2 regions of the Sinorhizobium sp. CCBAU 05631 genome follow, and region 2 is predicted to be linked to the other one. Evidence: predicted binding sites of a transcription regulator. Region 2 holds the regulator's gene; the other holds the start of a gene.
The links. Region 2 encodes LexA, which represses DNA repair genes until DNA is damaged. Its sites were predicted from a motif close to TGTTCNNNNTGTGTTCNG; they were not measured.

Region 1 (4,417 bases), on a different replicon from region 2:
CCTCTATGGTGGTTTGCGGCAGCCGAGCATTTCCATTCCTGGCGAAATCACCAAGCTGACAGGCATCACCGATGAGATGGTGGCCGGACAGCTCATCGACATGAGGGCATTGGGAACGCTAATCGACCCCGCCGACCTGGTCATCGCTCATAACGCGGGTTTGACCGCCCGTTTTGCGATGCTTTTTCGTTGACTTTTTCAGGCAAGGCATAGGCCTGTTCCAACTCCGAGATCGACTGGTCCTCACGTGGATTCGAGGGAACGAAACTCGGCTAACTGCTTGGCCAGGCTCGCTTCTTTCATGATGGCCATGGAGCGGTCGACGACTGCTTTGCTCCGCTGGAAGCACTCGCTCGGGAAACAGCTTCCCACTCCACGACAGCATTTGCGGAGCTCTACAGCACAAGTCAGCGCTCACGGGTGCGCATTTTTGCCGAGAACAGCCCCTTCGACATGAAGGATCACCTCAAGACCCGCGGTTACCGGTGGTCGGACGGGAGCGACGTGCGCCCGAAATCCTGGTGGATCGAGGTCAATGAACCGGAACTGGAAGGCGAACTGCGGTATCTCAGGTCCGAAATCTATCGATACCCTGAGGCAGACCCACCAACCAAGTACCTCACTGCTTTCGATCGGTTAGGGCCTGATGGCTGTAACGCATGTGTCCCAAAGACTGTTGCGGCTGATGCATACCTGCAGTGCAGCATAAACTCTGGCGGACGGCGCTTGTCGCACTATGATCATTTTCACCGAAGCGATGCTCCTCCTCCCGCAACGCTTCGAATTTCAGACGGCCCACTCCTCCTCCCAGTAGGACGTCTGTTGGAACAGCGGCACTCCTCCTCCCAAGTCGCTGTTCGGTTCTTTTAGGAAAGCCTGCCGCACCTCCTCCCGCGGCAGGCTTTTTTATTTCGGGGCGATGCCCGTCAGAGTCCGAGGTCAAGTTGGGACTGTGATTGCGCATCACTGATTTCGGAGGCCGTCAGCGTTGAAAGCGCGACACCGAGCAGCCTCACAGGTCGCTTGAATGGATAGACGGTTGCCAAGAGGTCCGACGCCGCAGCAAGGATTTCAGGAATGCCCGCAAACGCTGCTGACCCGGTCCGGCTCCGCGTCGCCAAGGTGAAGTCCGAGTATTTGATTTTCACGGTGACCGTCTTGCCGCTGATGCCTTGCGCCTCGCAATAGCGCCAGACCTTCTCTGCGAGCGGTTTCAGTTCCGCGGTCGCCAGATCGAGATCATTGATGTCCTCGACGAAGGTATCCTCCGCGCCCACGGACTTGCGGATCCGGTTGGGCTTCACCTGGCGCTCATCGATGCCGCGGGCGATGCCATAGAAATACGGACCCGACTTCCCGAAATGCTCCACCAGGAATTCAAGCGTCTTCTCCTTGAGATCGAGTCCGGTCTCGATGCCATATTTCCGCATGCGCTCCGCAGTCGCCGGCCCGACCCCATGGAATTTCTTGACGGGGAGGGCCTCGACGAAGGCCGGTCCGTTCTTCGGCGTGATCACTGCCTGGCCGTTGGGTTTGTTGAGGTCGCTTGCCATCTTGGCGAGGAACTTGTTGTAGGAGATGCCGGCCGACGCGTTGAGGCCGGTGACGGCCTTGATCTTGGCACGGATCTCCAGCGCGATCTCGGTGGCGATGTCCATGCCTTTCAGGTTCTCGGTAACATCAAGATAAGCCTCGTCAAGCGATAGCGGCTCGATCATCGGCGTGTATTCCGCAAAGATCTCCCGTATCTGCTGGGACACCGCCTTGTAGACGTCGAAGCGCGGCGGCACGAAAATCAGGTCCGGGCACTTTCGCTTGGCGGTGACCGACGGCATTGCCGAATGAACGCCATAGGCGCGCGCCTCGTAGCTCGCCGCAGCGACCACGCCACGCGCGGCGGAGCCTCCGACGGCTATAGGCTTTCCGCGTAAATCGGGGTTATCGCGCTGCTCGACCGACGCATAAAAAGCATCCATGTCCACATGGACGATTTTGCGAATGGGGGTGGGGCTTATGTCGTTCATGACGGCTTCAGCGATGGCGAGGGGATCGGCGCATTACCGGAGGATCTGCGCCGAAACAAATAGGGAACATACCAGCCTTTACCGCGATATCAACTGTTCGACCGACCTGACCCACGCGCGCCCCGCGAAACTACGGACCGCCGGCCGCGTTGTCATCTGTGAACATCGACGATCGGGAGGCAGACGCCGGCGCCGCTCCTCGTACGACTGGAAGGGTCCGCGAAACTAATGGCTGACAATCTTTCGAAATACCGCGCCAAACGCGATTTCAAGAAGACCAGCGAACCGAGCGGTAAGGCGCAGGTCAAGCCATCGAACCGCCGCCGCTTCGTGATCCAGAAGCACGACGCCACGCGGCTTCACTATGACCTCAGGCTCGAGCTCGACGGCGTGTTCAAATCCTGGGCAGTGACCAGGGGGCCATCGCTCGATCCTAGTGACAAGCGGCTCGCTGTCGAGGTCGAGGATCACCCGCTCGACTACGGCGACTTCGAAGGCACGATCCCCAAGGGTCAATATGGCGGCGGCACGGTCATGCTATGGGATCGCGGCTACTGGGAGCCGGAGGGTAGGAAGTCACCTGAAGAGGCCCTGAGGAAGGGCGACTTCAAGTTCACGCTTCTTGGCAAGCGGCTGCATGGCAGCTTCGTCCTAGTTCGGATGCGCAACGATCGCGATGGCGGCAAACGGACCAACTGGCTGCTGATCAAGCATCGTGACGAACATTCGGTTGAGGAGAACGGCGCGGCGATCCTCGAGGAGAACGCGACTTCCGTCGCCTCCGGCCGCGGCATGGAGCAGATCGCGGAAGGCAAGGGCCGCAAGCCACGACCGTTCATGATGGCGAATGCGGATGTAGAAGCGGATGCCGTCTGGGACAGCAAGCACGGTCTGGCGGCTGACGAGCGCAAGAAGAGATCGCGCAAGAATATCGCGACTTCCACGACAGTCGACCTGCCGGGCTTCGTCGCGCCGCAGCTCTGCGAGACGCTTGCGCGGCCGCCGGCCGGCGACGACTGGCTGCATGAGATCAAGTTCGACGGTTATCGGATCCAGATGCGCGTCGCCCAGGGCAAGGTGACGCTGAAGACGCGCAAGGGTCTCGACTGGACCGCGAAATATCCAGAGATCGCCGATGCTGCATCCGAATTGCCCGATTGCATCATCGATGGCGAAATCTGCGCCCTGGACGACAATGGTGCACCCGATTTCGCAGCACTCCAGGCCGCGCTCTCGGAAGGCAAGACCGCTAACCTTGTCTACTTCGCCTTCGACCTGCTCTTCGGTGGCGGCGAGGACTTGAGGTCGATGCGATTGATCGAGCGGAAGAAGCGGCTCGAAGACTTCCTCGCTGCCGGGAGCGATGATCCGCATATCCGCTACGTCGAACACTTCGAATCCGGCGGTGACGCGGTGCTGCGCTCCGCCTGCAAGCTGTCGCTCGAAGGTATCGTCTCCAAGCAGATGGATGCGCCCTATCAGTCGGGCCGCACCGATACCTGGGCAAAGTCGAAATGCCGGGCTGGTCATGAGGTGGTGATCGGTGGCTATGCCAGGACCAACGGCAAGTTTCGATCTCTTCTGGTCGGCGTTCACCGCGGCGATCACTTCGTCTACGTCGGCCGGGTCGGCACGGGCTTCGGCGCCGAGAAGGTCGAGCGGTTCGTCCCCAAGCTGAAGGCGTTGGAAACATCGAAGTCACCCTTCACCGGGATCGGTGCGCCGAAAAAGGAGAAGGAAGTCACCTGGCTGAAACCGGAGCTCGTTGCCGAGATCGAGTTCGCCGACTGGACGGCCGACGGCCTAGTTCGTCAGGCAGCCTTCAAGGGTCTGCGCGAAGACAAGCCAGCCGCGGAGGTCGAGACTGAACGGCCGGCAACACCCACCAAGACAGACACACCCGAGCCGGCGCCGAGCGCAAAGACGAGGGCTGTCCGCCGCAAAGGCGCGAAGGCAGAGGTGATGGGCGTCCTCATCTCCAGTCCCGACAAGGCGCTCTGGCCGGACGCCGGCGATGGCGAACCGGTCACAAAGGAGGACCTTGCCCGCTATCATGAAGCTGTCGGCACCTGGCTCATCGAGCATGTCAGGGGCAGGCCCTGCTCGATCATTCGGGCGCCGGACGGCATTGGCGGCGAGCAATTTTTTCAGCGACATGCGATGCCCGGCACGTCCAACCTGCTCGAGCTGGTGAAAGTCTTCGGCGACAAGAAGCCCTACCTTCAGATCGACCGGATCGAGGGGCTCGCGGCGATCGCCCAGATCGGCGGTATCGAATTGCATCCGTGGAACTGCGAGCCCGGCAAGCCGGAAGTGCCTGGTCGTCTGGTGTTCGATCTCGATCCTGGTCCTGACGTGCCGTTTGCTGCTGTGACCGCGGCCGCGCGCGAGAT
Region 2 (4,417 bases):
GAGCTCGTCGAGGGGCAGGGCGGCGACCTCCTCGACCGGTCTGTAGGTAAATCCCATTGACTGCGCGACCTTCACGGCGGATTCGTATCGGGCGAAAGCGGCTTCGTTGTCATTGCCGACGAGCAGTGCTCGCCAGAATGTCTCGGCGGCATCGTGAACTGCCTGCGCCTTCTCTAGCGCCTCTTTCAGGCTCTTCGTCTTCAGTGACTGCTTGATGTGGACGCGCTTGTCGAGGTGGGCAACCTCGGTCGGGACGCGGCGATAATAGCGATAGATACCGCTTGCGGGGTGCTTCACCACATATCGCGATAAGTCGACGGACCTCATTGCTGCCGGTGTCTCCGCTGCCCTGTAGTCCAAAATGTAGCCAAAATGTACCCAAAATTGCAAGCAGGCAGCGAGCCATTCGGGCCTTTATGCGTTTACATGATCGTGTAAGCCATTGAAAACACTGCAAGAAAAAAGCCCCGCACCGTGAGGTGCAGGGCTTTGAAACTGGCTCCCCGGGCCGGATTCGAACCGGCGACCTATCGATTAACAGTCGAGTGCTCTACCGCTGAGCTACCAGGGATCATCTGCGCCGCAGAAGTGAGGCTGCTAATACAAATGCTTTTCCGATTTGCCAAGCGATTTTTCAAAAAAAATCTTGGGCCGCGGTTGTCACCCTGTGGAGAAGGCACCAACTGTTGGGGAGTTGGATTAAAGAGGCATAATGGCGAACGGCGGCAAGAAGAGATATTTCGGCATCGATCCGCAAACACGTCAAATCGTGCTCGGCAACTGGCGAATTCGGCTGCCCGACTCGCCGGCCCTGCGCATCTTGATCGGGTCGCTGCTCGTCGTCTGTGGCCTGCTCGGTTTTCTGCCGGTTCTCGGTTTCTGGATGGTCCCGCTCGGCCTGCTCGTATTGTCGCATGACATCCCTGCAGTGCGCCGCGCCCGCCGGAAGCTCGCCGTCTGGTGGGCGCGTCGGCGCGGCACTGAGAACTCCGGGAAGTAGGCCGGGCACAGGCCTGCAGTTCCTCCCACTGGGAGGACGGCCGGAAGGTTGCTTTCACCCGTCGCTCCCTGTCACAGTGGCAAGACTGCAACTACCGCATACTATGTACGGTAGAGATAGCGCCGCCAAGCACGCCGCTCTTGAACTTTTCCCCCAGACACAGTTTTGTTACAAAACTGTCACAATCCGGGGTTCAGAAAATGTTCGACGACAGGATCGAACTTTCCGACTGGCGTGAATGCGCTGCCGGACATCAGCGCAGCATTTTCGAGAATCGTCTCCATCCGAGTGTTCTCATCAAGGTTCTGAAGCTGGGATCCAGAGAAGCAAGCGGCACACGCCAGTCAAAGAGGGCGTTTGCATTCCTCAACCAATTCAAACGTTTCGGGGCCTATCGAACGTTTCGGCGTGAAGTCGACGAATTCCTTGAGCAGGCGAGAAAGTTCTCCCTCGCGGACGCCATCGAACTGCCGATACCGAAGATATTCGGCTTCGCCCAGACCGAGTACGGCCTGGGGCTCGTGGTGGAAAAAATAACCAGACGCGATGGGAAGCTCGCGCCCACCCTCGCTCAGTTGGCGTTTTCGGGGCAGCTCACCGCCAGGCATCTCACGATGATCGACGAAATCTTCGAACGGTTTCGCCGCCTGCACATCGTCATGATGGATGTAAATCCCGGCAATTTCGTCGTTACCGATCGCCGCGGTTACGATGAACTCATCTGCGTCGATGGGACGGGAGAGAAGAGTTTCTTACGCATTTTCGCTCTCTGTCGCCGTGCGAACGACATCAAGCTCAGACGGATGCGTTCGAAGCTGCTGACGAAGCTGGCGAGAATATTGGAGCATCCAGCCGCGATAGACGGAGAACAATCTGTCCACGCCGCACTGATGCGGCATTCAAAGCCGACCGGCCGCTATCTGCGCTTGTCAACTGCCTCGCCGCATCCGGCGCTCTTGGCGGCGGTCTTGTCGAGCGTACCGGTCTAATCGCCTCAACAGCTAAAGCTCCGGGGCAGGTTCGCGCCAAGCTTATATGGCTCGGCAGGCGAAAAATGCCTCGATTCAACTTTGGGTCGCCGATCGACGGGCTATAAACATCGACCTGAGCTGTGGGAAAACCCTGGAGCAGATTGCTACCAGCCAAGGGCGTGGCACCGGATCGAGCACCTGATCTCGTGACGTAGAATCGGCAATTAGATGTGTAATGGAGGCCTCGCCCGGAATTGAACCGGGGTACAAGGATTTGCAGTCCTCTGCGTCACCACTCCGCCACGAGGCCTCTCGTGCTCGTAAAATCGAGCGATGGCGGGCGTTTAAAACGAATCCATGTGGAGCGCAAGAGGGAGACGTTCAAAAAAGACGCCCACAAACAGCTTTGAACAGGCCGGAATACGAGAGCGCTTCTTGCCGGTGGCATGGCGGACGCCGAGACCAATAAACGCCGGCCGCAGTAAGCGAGATCACGGAAGGCAAAGAGAACAGTTCTGTCGTCGCGACCGCGCGAAACGACCGCACACAGGATCGGCACAGGAACCCAAATCGGCCTAGTGATAGCGCCGGATCAGACCGACGAGTTTGCCCTGAATTTTCACGCGGTCGGGTCCGAAGATGCGCGTTTCGTAAGCCGGATTCGCCGCTTCCAGTGCGATCGATGCGCCCTTGCGGCGGAATCGCTTCAAGGTTGCCTCCTCGTCGTCGATCAGGGCGACGACGATGTCGCCCGGGCTGGCGGTGCTGGCGTTGCGGATGATCACCGTGTCGCCATCGAGAATGCCCGCCTCGATCATCGAATCGCCCTTGATTTCGAGGGCGTAGTGCTCGCCGCTGCCGATCATCTCGACCGGCACGGAAATCTCGTGCGTATTGTTCTGAATGGCCGAAATCGGCACGCCGGCGGCGATCCGGCCCATGACCGGCACTGTCATGGACGCGCTCTCGACCGGCGGCGTTGGCGCCGGCTTCGGTGCCGGGGGCTTGCCGAGGCTGCCCTCGATGACGCTCGGCGAGAAGCCGCGCCGCGGCTGGGCTGGGCTCGAATAGGCTTCCGGCAGCTTGATGACCTCGAGCGCTCGGGCCCGATTGGGTAGCCGGCGAATGAAACCGCGTTCTTCCAGCGCAGTGATCAGCCGGTGGATGCCCGATTTCGACGCAAGATCGAGCGCATCTTTCATCTCGTCGAAGGAGGGCGGGACCCCGGATTCCTTCATCCGTTCATGAATGAACAGAAGCAATTCCTGTTGCTTGCGGGTCAGCATGCGCGTCACTCCAGATTCGCGAAACAAATCAAGAACAGAAACTATCCGTTCCATATGTGTTCCGCAAGCACTTAATATTCCGTGAACTCATGCGTCGAGGCGCGTCCGCTATCAGGGCGGCACGGACGGTTTGTGGGTATCGATGGTGGTGAAGACTTGCGTGCGGCAAGCGTCACACAAAGGCGAGCGTTTGCTCACCTTTGACGACGCTGTGCATCGTCTTGACAAGCCGTCCTAGTAGGCGAGGCGCAGCCCGCCGGGGCTAAGAACGTCGAAGTCGGGTTCAGGGTAGGGGCCGTACCACTGGGTGTAGGTCGTGTTGCCCGTAGCGCCTGTCGTGGCGCATCCTGAAAGTGTGAGAAGAGCGATTAAGGCGGCGGCGATCAGAGATTTGAGAGGCATGGTAGTCCCCACTTGCGGGAGTTGCCGATATGCAATGATGCCAGGTGCTAAGTCTCTCTCAAATCAGGCTCTTTGGCAAGCGAGGGGCAAGGCGGGAAGACGGCACATCGGGTGGAAAACACCGCTCCCTCTGACTTCGGGTCGCTCGCTTCTTAACGGAATTCGCGTTCGCAATGGGTCTGCTGCGAATACAGTCTGAAGTGGTGGTCGTCCGAGGGTGACGAGCCACGTCGGATCGGCCCGCTACAGAGATGTCGCTGATGTCTTAGCGATGTTCTGTTACCTATGTCTCCGGGTCGGACAAAGGTCGTTTGGTGGAGTCGAAGGGAGTCGAACCCTCGACCTCCGCAGTGCGATTGCGGCGCTCTCCCAACTGAGCTACGACCCCAGCCGTTCATCTATATAGGCGGATTTGAGCGCCCGCGCCAGTCCCTCCCGGCGTCTCGCGTGGGGAGGATCGGGGCCGTCGTGGATGTCACTCGAGGAGAATTTGCTTGAGCGTCGCGGCGTCCTCGATGAAGGCGGCGGGATCGTCATTGGCGACGAATTCCAGCATTGCAAAGCGTCGCCCGGTCCAGCGCGATGCGGGGAGGGCCGTGAGGACGCTTCGCCAATAGTCGGATGCCGATGCCAGGGGAAAACGGTTGCGATTTCGATCCCAGGCGAAGACGTGGACATGAGATACATGCTGACCGATGCGGGCGACCTCTGCGAGCGCCTCGCCGAGCTCCAGCCCGGGCCGCGGCTGCCAATAGAGA

Region 1: the regulator LexA is predicted to act here: its motif matches at 2,076-2,093, upstream of dinB (DNA polymerase IV).

Annotation. Positions count from the first base shown of each region.
Region 1 is NZ_CP023064.1:290,041-294,457, forward strand. Features, by position in the region: partial or broken gene SS05631_RS20910 (3'-5' exonuclease) at 1-636, shown strand, start outside; gene dinB (DNA polymerase IV) at 927-2,024, opposite strand; gene ligD (DNA ligase D) at 2,253-4,417, shown strand, end outside.
Region 2 is NZ_CP023063.1:1,472,776-1,477,192, forward strand. Features, by position in the region: gene SS05631_RS07370 (DUF6538 domain-containing protein) at 1-327, opposite strand, end outside; tRNA gene SS05631_RS07375 (tRNA-Asn) at 497-571, opposite strand; gene SS05631_RS07380 (hypothetical protein) at 713-1,000, shown strand; gene SS05631_RS07385 (YrbL family protein) at 1,201-1,989, shown strand; tRNA gene SS05631_RS07390 (tRNA-Cys) at 2,208-2,281, opposite strand; gene lexA (transcriptional repressor LexA) at 2,547-3,257, opposite strand; gene SS05631_RS31345 (hypothetical protein) at 3,492-3,659, opposite strand; tRNA gene SS05631_RS07405 (tRNA-Ala) at 3,972-4,047, opposite strand; gene SS05631_RS07410 (sugar phosphate isomerase/epimerase) at 4,135-4,417, opposite strand, start outside.